DNA from 3 places in the Priestia sp. LL-8 genome. Region 2 is predicted to be linked to each of the others. Evidence: riboswitches for the same ligand, from Rfam matches in the RefSeq annotation. Region 2 holds a riboswitch; each other region holds the start of a gene.

What was found. Region 2 has a riboswitch for cyclic di-AMP ahead of U9R83_RS20410 (APC family permease). Riboswitches for the same ligand answer to the same signal wherever they lie in the genome.
Region 1: linked by a shared signal. The riboswitch ahead of U9R83_RS27705 (potassium-transporting ATPase subunit F) and the one ahead of U9R83_RS20410 (APC family permease) in region 2 are both predicted to bind cyclic di-AMP.
Region 3: linked by a shared signal. The riboswitch ahead of U9R83_RS19445 (potassium channel family protein) and the one ahead of U9R83_RS20410 (APC family permease) in region 2 are both predicted to bind cyclic di-AMP.

The regions. Positions count from the first base shown of each region.
Region 1 is NZ_JAZAQH010000001.1:3,013,363-3,016,642, forward strand. Features, by position in the region: gene kdpA (potassium-transporting ATPase subunit KdpA) at 1-1,593, opposite strand, end outside; gene U9R83_RS27705 (potassium-transporting ATPase subunit F) at 1,618-1,698, opposite strand; cyclic di-AMP (ydaO/yuaA leader) riboswitch at 1,996-2,136, opposite strand; gene U9R83_RS15280 (hypothetical protein) at 2,152-2,289, opposite strand; cyclic di-AMP (ydaO/yuaA leader) riboswitch at 2,362-2,504, opposite strand; gene U9R83_RS15285 (undecaprenyldiphospho-muramoylpentapeptide beta-N-acetylglucosaminyltransferase) at 2,664-3,280, opposite strand, start outside.
Region 2 is NZ_JAZAQH010000001.1:3,892,988-3,896,267, forward strand. Features, by position in the region: gene U9R83_RS20410 (APC family permease) at 1-1,420, opposite strand, end outside; cyclic di-AMP (ydaO/yuaA leader) riboswitch at 1,583-1,724, opposite strand; gene U9R83_RS20415 (N-acetylmuramoyl-L-alanine amidase) at 1,916-2,956, opposite strand.
Region 3 is NZ_JAZAQH010000001.1:3,706,141-3,709,420, forward strand. Features, by position in the region: gene U9R83_RS19440 (TrkH family potassium uptake protein) at 1-802, opposite strand, end outside; gene U9R83_RS19445 (potassium channel family protein) at 806-1,465, opposite strand; cyclic di-AMP (ydaO/yuaA leader) riboswitch at 1,590-1,734, opposite strand; gene U9R83_RS19450 (hypothetical protein) at 1,850-2,308, opposite strand; gene U9R83_RS19455 (Lrp/AsnC family transcriptional regulator) at 2,429-2,884, shown strand; gene U9R83_RS19460 (peptidyl-prolyl cis-trans isomerase) at 3,203-3,280, opposite strand, start outside.

The DNA of each region.
Region 1 (3,280 bases), 880 kb from region 2:
AACGGTAGTTCCAATTAAAATGCCGCTAAATAAAGACGTATCCGTTTTAAATGTCCCAGGTGTTTGGGGAACAAGCTGTTTGGATGCTAGTGAGCTCGATACCGCCAGCATTGTAATTAGTCCGAAGTAACGTCCAATATACATAACAATTCCCGTAGAAATGTTCCAAAACGGCGTTGCGTCACCTAATCCTTCAAAACCGGATCCATTGTTTGCTGCTGACGACGTAAATTCATACAGTGCCTGACTTAACCCGTGAAAGCCTGGATTTGATATACCTTCCATTCCTAAATGAGTGGTAAGTGCTACAGCTGTTCCTCCTAAAATTAGCAGCGGCTGCAGGATAAGCGTCACGGCGATTAGTTTCATTTCTTTTCCTTCAATTTTTTTACCTACGTATTCTGGTGTTCTTCCAACCATTAAACCTGATAAAAATACGGCGATGATGACGTACATCATGACATTCATAAATCCTGCTCCGACACCGCCAAATACGGTATTTAACATCATATTTCCAAGCGTTAACAACCCGGTAAGAGGCGTCAGGGTATCGTGCATCGCGTTCACCGCGCCTGTTTCACTTGCTGTCGTCACGATGGCGTACAGCGTTGACATACCGACACCAAACCGGACTTCTTTCCCTTCCATATAACCGCTCGCTTCATTTAGATGAAAAGCATCAAGTCTAGGGTTACCGCCCCACTCTGTTACAAACGCTGTGCTTAAGATAACGATAAACAGCATACTCATCGATACAAACAAGATGCGACCTTGTTTACGCTGTCCGATCATTTTTCCGTATGTGAAAGGAAGTGCGGTTGGTAATAAAAGCATAAGGACAATCTGTAACACATTGCTCCACGCATTGGGATTTTCAAATGGATGGGCTGAGTTGACACCAAAAAATCCCCCTCCGTTGTTGCCTAGCTCTTTGATTGAAAGAAAAGAAGCAACTGGTCCCCTTGCAATTTGCTGTGTTGCCCCTTCTAATGTATGGGCAGTCACCGTTCCGCTTAACGTTTGAGGGACACCTAAAAACGTAAATAAAATACCTGTTATAAAAGCAATAGGAAGTAAAATACGCGTAATTGATTTTACAAAATCAACAAAAAAGTTTCCCATTTCTTTCCCTGCTAGCCCGCGAATAAAAGCGATTGCTACTGCAAGTGCTGTTGCTGGTGCAGCAAACATCATAAATACAATGGCGGCCATCTGTGAGAAATAGGACAAACCTGACTCACCGCTGTAGTGCTGCAAGTTCGTATTTGTCATAAAACTAATGGCTGTGTTAAAAGCAAGGGCCGGATCCATTCCTTTTATGTGGCTTGGGTTTAGCGGCAGTACCCCTTGGAATCGGAAGATAAGGTACACCACAAAAATCATAAACGTATTCGCCAACACGAGAGCCAATGCATATTGCTTCCACGTTTGATTAAGCCCTTTAATTCCTGCTGCTTTAAACATCACTGTTTCTATCTTTCCTATCAAGCTAGTGTTTTTATCGTTTGAAAATACATTCGCTATATAAATACCTACGGGCTTTGCAATAAGCGCTACAAAAATAAGCAGCAGCGCAACTGATAGTAGAAAAATCCCCACGTTTTATTCCTCCGCTTATTAAAATTGTTCTGGATTTAACAGTACATATACTAAATAAATTAAAACGGTAATTGAAATACCTAACAAAATGAACGACATGTTCACTTCTCCTCTCTGTCGTCTACTACATGAGACGACCAGCGAATAATTCCGTACATAGCAGTCGCTAATAAGGCAAGCGTTCCAAGCATCATCATATCCAAGTTGCTTCCTCCTAACTGTTTCCTGACAAAAATGATAGCTTCTAAGTTTAGTGACGGTTTCTTTTCATAAAGCATCAGGTCCAAAAAAGCTAACCGCGAGACGTGATGCTATTTTTTTTCACTAAAAAACCGCAGAAGAGAGTTCTCTTCCGCGGTTTAATGCACGACAAATAAGCCGTGATTGACACGAATTTTTTACTCCCAAAACGCTTACGGAGTTAGCTGTCGGATTCGGGTTATGGAAGTAACCCTACTCAGTTAAGAGATTCACCCCTAGTACATACGTACAAAATATTGGGTCCCCCGCTCATAATTGATTAAGCGTATATTTGTTATTTAATTTTTAGACTTAATGATGACTTTTACTGCTGCGTTTAAAACTTTGATTAGCCAACGTAGACAAATAGCGGTTTGCTAGATCAAAAGATTGCTGGTCGCACATTGCCCGATATTCAATCATTTGAATCATTTGCTTAGATAAATGCATCTGGACGCTCCTTTCACCTATATTTTGAAAGGAGCGTACTATCCGCTGTTATAGAAAACGACCACGATTACACCATCCTCTCTCTTAACGCTTACGAAGTTAGCTGACGGGTTCGGGTCAAGAAAGTAACCCTACTCAGTTAAGAGATTCACCCCTAATAATTGGGTCCTCCGCTCTTTCCCTCTCTTTCAGGAAAGACTCAGCGTTTCACTGTGGAACGTTTCATGAGAGTAATCTTACTCCTGTTAAAATTTACTGTCAACAACATTTTTTGAAATTTTAAAAGCTTTATTTTTCTATATTTATTCATTATTTTAAAATAATAGTTTTGAAAGAAAAAAAGCGTTCTTATCTCCTCGATAAGAACGCTTTTTTTAGCTCATTTTCTCAATTTCATTTACAAGAATTGAAATGGCATCCGTTTTTGTTGCTTCACGCATTGTACGCTTCATTGTACTTGCCTGCTGCTGAAGCTCATTTACTTCACGCAAAAACAGTTCTTTTGTTAACTGTTCTTCTTCTACAACCATACAGTAGCCTTTTTTCTTAAAGGATTGTGCATTTAAAATTTGATCTCCGCGACTCTGTGCCTTTGATAAAGGAATAATCATCATCGGTTTATGAAGAGCTAAAAACTCAAAGATGGCATTGGATCCACCGCGTGTAATCACATAATCAGTTGCCGCTAAAACATCCGGAAGCTGTTCATTTACGTATTCTAACTGACGGTAGCCCGACTCTTTTTCAAGGCTTGTATCAATATTGCCTTTTCCGCAAAGGTGTACAATTTGAAATTTCTTTTGCAATTCAGGCAAAGACTCTCGAACAATTTCATTGATGCGGCGCGCTCCTAAACTTCCGCCCATAATGGTTAAAATTGGGCGCTTATCATAAAAGCGAAGCCAGCTTTCCCCGTTCGCTGCGCTTCCGCTAAATAACTCTTTTCGAATAGGTGAACCAACAACCTGCACTTTTTCTTTTGGAAAGTAGT
Region 2 (3,280 bases):
CTTCAAGCTTTCCAATCTTTTCTCCTTGCTTAATACGAAGCTGCTCTCCTACCGCTTCATAATGCGTATGAATGCGATGAAAAATATAAACGATAACCGGTAAGAAAACTAGCACAGACCATACTTGTGAAAACTTCGTTGTAAACAAAATGATTAACACAGTTAATGTAATAAGCGCACCAATTAAGTTAATGGTTAGCTTCCCTTGCCAGCCGGCCGGCTTTTCTCTAAGCCACTTGACAATCATTCCTGTTTGAGAAAGTGTAAATGGAATGAACACCCCGACTGCATAAAGAGGAATTAATTGCTCTGTCGCTCCTTTAAAAGCTACAATTAAGACAATAGAAGCAATTCCAAGGGTCACAATTCCATTTGAATACCCTAGTCTATCACCCCGAATTTGAAACATTCTCGGCATGTATTTATCAGACGATAAGTTGACAGCAAGCAAAGGAAAAGCTGAAAACCCTGTATTGGCTGCTAGCACTAGAATTAGAGCTGTTGTTCCTTGAATAAAGTAATAAAATCCATTGCGTCCAAACACACTCGATGCAATTTGTGATACAACAGTTTCATCTGCTTTTGGAGAAATGCCAAGCCAATAAGCTAAAAACGTGATCCCAGAAAATAAAACAGCTAGAATACCGCCCATCAGCATTAATGTATGAACAGCATTTTTTGCACCTGGCTCTTTAAAGTTAGGCACTGCATTTGAAATAGCTTCTACACCTGTCAATGCTGAACAGCCTGACGAAAAAGCTTTTAATAATAAAAACAAACTAATACCTGGCACTACTGTACCAAGAGACGTATGAAGCTCAGGTGAAACTTGACCTGTCGCTATTTTAAACAAGCCTACCGCTATTAACAAGATAAGAGCAATAACAAATAAATAAACCGGATAAGCTAATACAGAAGCGGATTCCGTTACGCCTCGTAAGTTTAAGACAGTAATCAAAATAACCAGCAAGCACGCAATTACTACATTGTAATGATGCAGCGTTGGAAAAGCCGAAGTTAAAGCATCGGTTCCTGCTGAAACACTCACGGCAACTGTTAATATATAATCTACCAGCAGTGATCCTCCAGCGATAAGCCCAGGATTTTCTCCTAAATTGGTTTTGGAAACAATATAAGCTCCTCCGCCTTGCGGATACGCATAAATAATTTGACGATATGAAAGAATTAAAGCCGTCAGCAGCACCAATACACCAATCGCAATTGGAATTGAATACCAATAAGCGAGGACACCGACTGTCGCAAGTACAATTAAAATTTGTTCTGTTCCATAAGCCACTGAAGATAAGGCATCTGATGATAAAATAGCAAGTGCTTTAAGCTTACTAAGCTTTTGATCACCTAACTCTTTTGTTTTAAGCGGCTTTCCAATCAATAATCTTTTGAGAACTGAATAGTTCACGTAATTTCCCTCCGATGATTGCTTAGCTACTATTTGCTTTTCGTTGCTAAGCTCAGTTACAAGTTCATGAATAAGTGATATTATTCCTAAAAAATGCCTTTTTATGTTAAAAAAGCGCACAAAAAAAACACTAAGGGTTCTCAGCGTTTTTACACAGCTTAAACCTCCTCTCTAAAACGCTTATGGGGTTAGCTGTCGGATTCGGGCTATGAGAGTAGCCCTACCTTTTAAAAAAGGATTCACCCCAAGTGACAATGCACAAATTTGGGTCCCCCACTTCTGACGAATTAAGCGATAACAGGTCAATATAATTTTCGGTTAAAGGGTATGATTGATAACAAGTTTCGTTCATAACTATCCTTTGTTCTTAGATAATATACTCCCGTACAAATGGTTTGTAAAGCATTATTTTACGTAAACCATAAAATAGTGCTTAAGGCGCTTTTAAGGGGAAAACAAAAGGCCTTCTGTCTGCTTACAGAAGACCTTCTTACGTTAACTTTTTGCTTTTAAAACGGCTGCTAGCTTGTTTTTCGTTTGAGGACCATAAATGCCATCTACATCATAAGGAAGATACACAAGCTGAAAACGTCTGACTGCATCTTTCGTTTGTACTCCATATATTCCGTCTACTGACCCTACTTTAAAATTAACCGCGTTTAATGCTCTTTGAAGCTGTTTCACAGCTTCTCCAGAATCGCCTTGTTTTAAAATTCCATTGGGAAGTGGATATTGTTCAGAAGGTGGTGTTGGAGTAGGTGTTGGTGAAGTTCCTGAAGGAATAACAATTGTTTTTCCAACCTGTAGTGTTAAAGGATCAGAAAGCCCTGTATTCGCTTCTTGAAGCTCCTGTACTGTTATGCCGTACTTCTGTGCAATACTGTACAGCGTATCTCCTTGCTTAATTGTATACGTTTTTTCACCTGGTTCAGAAGGTGATGGATTTGGTGTCGGTGTTGGAGATGGCGATGGATTTGGAACTGCACGACGAGGTAAATTTAAATATACGGCAATTCCTTTTGCATACGATTCACCCATGCTTTTTAAAAAAGCTTCATTTTGAAGAAGTGCTGCATCGGCGCTCCTATCAATAAAAGCTATTTCAGTTAGTACTGCAGGCATATTTGTTAAGCGAAGCACCGCATAATTGGCTGATTTTCGTCCGCGATTCGGATGATTATACGACAGCAGCGTTGCCTGTACTTGGCCGTGCACAATCGATTGAAACGTTTTACTAGCATTGCTAGCGCTTCTATAAACATAATCTTCGTATCCTGTCCCTCCACCGGCATTTACGTGAATAGACATAAATGCATCTGCACCCCACGAATTAGCTTGAGAAGCGCGCTGAGATAACGATAAAAAAGTATCTGTGGTACGGGTAGTTTTAATCGTAAAATCACTGTACGTGCTATTTAAATAGCTTATTAAATATTGTTGAATTTTCAAAACTAAGTTTTTTTCATACAGTCCGTTTGCTCCAACTGCTCCTGCATCTGCCCCACCATGTCCTGCATCAAGATAGATTTTTTTCATATTACTTGTCCCTCCTTATTGTTAACATATGCATGAGGGAAAAAAGTGCTACGTATACTAGCCTACTTAGTGAGAAATTACTAAAAAAGGAGATTGCGACATAACGAAATCACTTCAACCTAAAAACGAACAAATGGGATAAATGTGCTAGTATGGATGGCTTGTTACATCGCTGTTGATTTCCGTGCAAGGCTTCGCTTTCCGCGGGCGGCTGGTGAGCCTCCTCGTCGCTTGCGCTCCTGCGGGGTCTTCACCTATTCCGCTTTTCCCGCAGGAGTCTTCGCCTGCCCTCCAATCAACTGCTAGAAGCAACTAAATAGATGA
Region 3 (3,280 bases), 190 kb from region 2:
CCGCTTGAAAATAAGAAGCCCATACTTTGTCTCCTAATGATAAATTTCCGAGCGTATGCGAATTGCCGTACTCTAAGAAAAAAATAAAAAGCATAGCAGTCACGTTAATGGCGAACGTGCTGATAATCATAATTTTTGAATGCAGCGTTAGTTTTTTATACGATTTTTTCACCCACATATCAGCAAGAACGGTAAATCCTAACCCACCAATAATGAACAAAAAAGAAATCGTTATATTAATAATGGGATCTCCTACATACTGAACTAAGTTATCAGACAGTAGTCCGAACCCAGCGTTATTAAAAGCCGAAATTGAATGAAACAAGCTAAAGAATAGCCCCTTAGACCACCCGAATTCCGGAACCCAGCGTATCGCTAAAAAGATAAGCGCAACAAACTCAATTAAAAATGAAAAGATAAACAGCCTTTTAACTAGCAGGACAACTCCGCCGACGCTCGTCTGATTTAACGCCTGCTGAACGAGCATACGCTCTTTAAATCCAATTTTTTTACCGAGCATCATAAAAATCAGCACGGCAAATGACATAATGCCAAGACCGCCTATTTGAATTAACAGCATAATAATCGTTTGACCGATGACGGTAAAACGTGTACCTGTATCTACGACGGCTAAGCCGGTTACTGTCATAGCGGAAGTTGACGTAAAAAGAGCGTCTACCCACCGGATTGGCTCAGTAGTAGAAAAAGGCATCATCAATAGAAGAGCACCAATAATAATTCCTCCACCAAAAATAGAGAGCAACAGCTGCGGAGGGGTGAGTTTAATATTTTGTTTTTTCATGTGTTAAACTCCTTCTTCTTCAAAACGGTTTAAATCGCGATTATGTCCGATGACAATAAGCATATCTCCTTGTTCAATTGTTTCATGCGCCGTAGGCGAAATCACCATTTCCCCGTCTTTTCGCTGAAAGCCGATAATATTACAGCCGTACTTTGCGCGAATATTTAAATCAAAAAGCGTTTTATTATGAAGCTTCTTAGAAGCGACAATTTCAACAATACTATAGTCTTTAGACAGTTCAATATAGTCAATAATTTTTTCTGACACCACGTGATGAGCAATCCGCTTAGCAATATCGCGCTCCGGATGAATGACTTTATCCGCTCCTATTTTCTCCAGCACTTTTTGATGATACATATTCACCGCTTTTACCCATACTTGCTTAACGCCCATATCTTTTAACAGCATCGTTGCGAGCACGCTTGCTTCGATATCGTCTCCAAACGAAATAAGAGCATGATCAACATTGCGAATACCTAGCCCCTTTAAGCTAGCTTCATCAATCGCGTTTGCTTGCACAACATATGTAGCTAAGTTGCTAAATTTATTTACTACCTCCTGATTGCGGTCAATAGCGAGCACATCCACATCCAGATTAGCAAACTCTTCAACCAAACTGCCTCCAAAACGACCTAATCCTAATACAGCAAACTGTTTTTTCATAATGTATTTATTCCTTCCTTCAACTGCTGTGTGTTCTCTTAGCTTATACTTTTTCTAAAAAATTACATCTTTTTCTTAAAAAAAGCGCAAAAAAACACAGGAAGGCTCCTGTGTTTTTTCACACTCTTCCCCCTCAAAACGCTTGCGAAGTTAGCTGTCGGGTTCGGGTTTTAAGAGTAACCCTACCTTTTTAAGGATTCACCCCGGAGCACAATATGTGCGTAAATAATGGGTCCTCCGCTCCGTAATGGATTAAGCGATTTTTATTCAAATGTCTATGATCTATTTTTTAGAATGATCGATTCGATTCATGATACGTTTCACTTCACGAAAGCTATCTTACTCCTGTGGATTTTGTCTGTCAAGATATTTTTAGCGAAGACTTCACTTGCCCTGCAAGCTGCAAAAATCATATAAATCTAAACTGACAATCATTTTGTGAAATTGATCAAATAAATTAATAACAGCCAAAAGCTCTAACAGCTGCGTATCACTGTAAAATTTCTTTAATTGATCCATATCAGCATCGGTCAACTCCCTTGGACGCACTCGGTATACATCAATAAATCGAAACAGCAGCCGGTCTTTTTCTTCCAGCTCTTTTTCTCTTAACACTTTTTGATTAAGCGTCTTATCACCTACATATGACATGCTCATACACGTCTCACAGCCGTTAACACCTGCTAGATAAAGCCTAGTTTTTTCCTTGGTCTCTTTTTCTACTATATCGCTGTTCCAAAGCGTGTCGTAAAGCTCATCATACAACCTTTTTACATGTGGAATTAAATTCAATGCTTTTTCAAAATTTGTTCCCTCTTCGTTTGTTAATAAAACTCTTGCCATTTTTCACTCACTCCTTTTTAATTATTATAGTAAGAAAAATAGAGATTTTAGATTACATATAAAACATCTTATCTACTATTACTAATCAAATGAAACGTTAATGAGAAAGAAGGTTTTCAATTGAAAATTGATGAAATTGATTTATCGATTTTGCAGGCGCTGCAGCAAAACAGCCGCCTTTCCTTACGAGAGCTAGGAAAACAAATTAACCTGTCTGCTCCTTCGGTGGCAGAGCGAGTAAGACAGCTAGAGAGCTTTGGTGTTATAAAAGGATATACAATCGATATTGATTATGAAAAGCTGCACCTGCCTGTATCGTGTTTTATTGAAGTAACGATGAAAAACGGAGAGCACGAACGTTTTAAACGATTTATTTCTCAGTATCCCTACGCTTTATTCTGTGAACGCATCGCCGGGCAAGCCTGCTTTATTACAAAGCTTCAGCTTCCTCATCTGCACGTACTCGAACAATTTATTAACAAAATTACACCTTATGCCAAAACGATTTCACACATCGCCCTTTCTCACGTGGAGATGGCTCCTGCATTATTGAGTCATTTAAAAGATAAAAAGTGATTGAGACATAACGACATCCGTTCACCCTGCCAATAAAAAAATCCGAATGAGTTTGATTCTTCATCAAGAACCAAACCCGTTCGGATCTCCCTTCAACGAAAATATTTTTGTCTCAGCCTCATGGATTCGTCCAACAGCATAAAAAATAACCCTCCAAAGCTGGAGGGTATAAATTTTCCGAATAATGAAAGTTTTACAATTTTATTTTATCAGGTGCTGACATTTCTGTCTACTTAAAAATGTAAAAGAGCTCTCTATTAACAGAAAGCTCTTTTACCTGCTTGTTTTTTGAAAACAATCAATCTATATAAAAGGGAACTACCTAAGGTTGAAAGTCACGTGAAACCTTGGCAGTTCATCCTGGATATACCGGTTGATATGATTCAAAACAAGTTC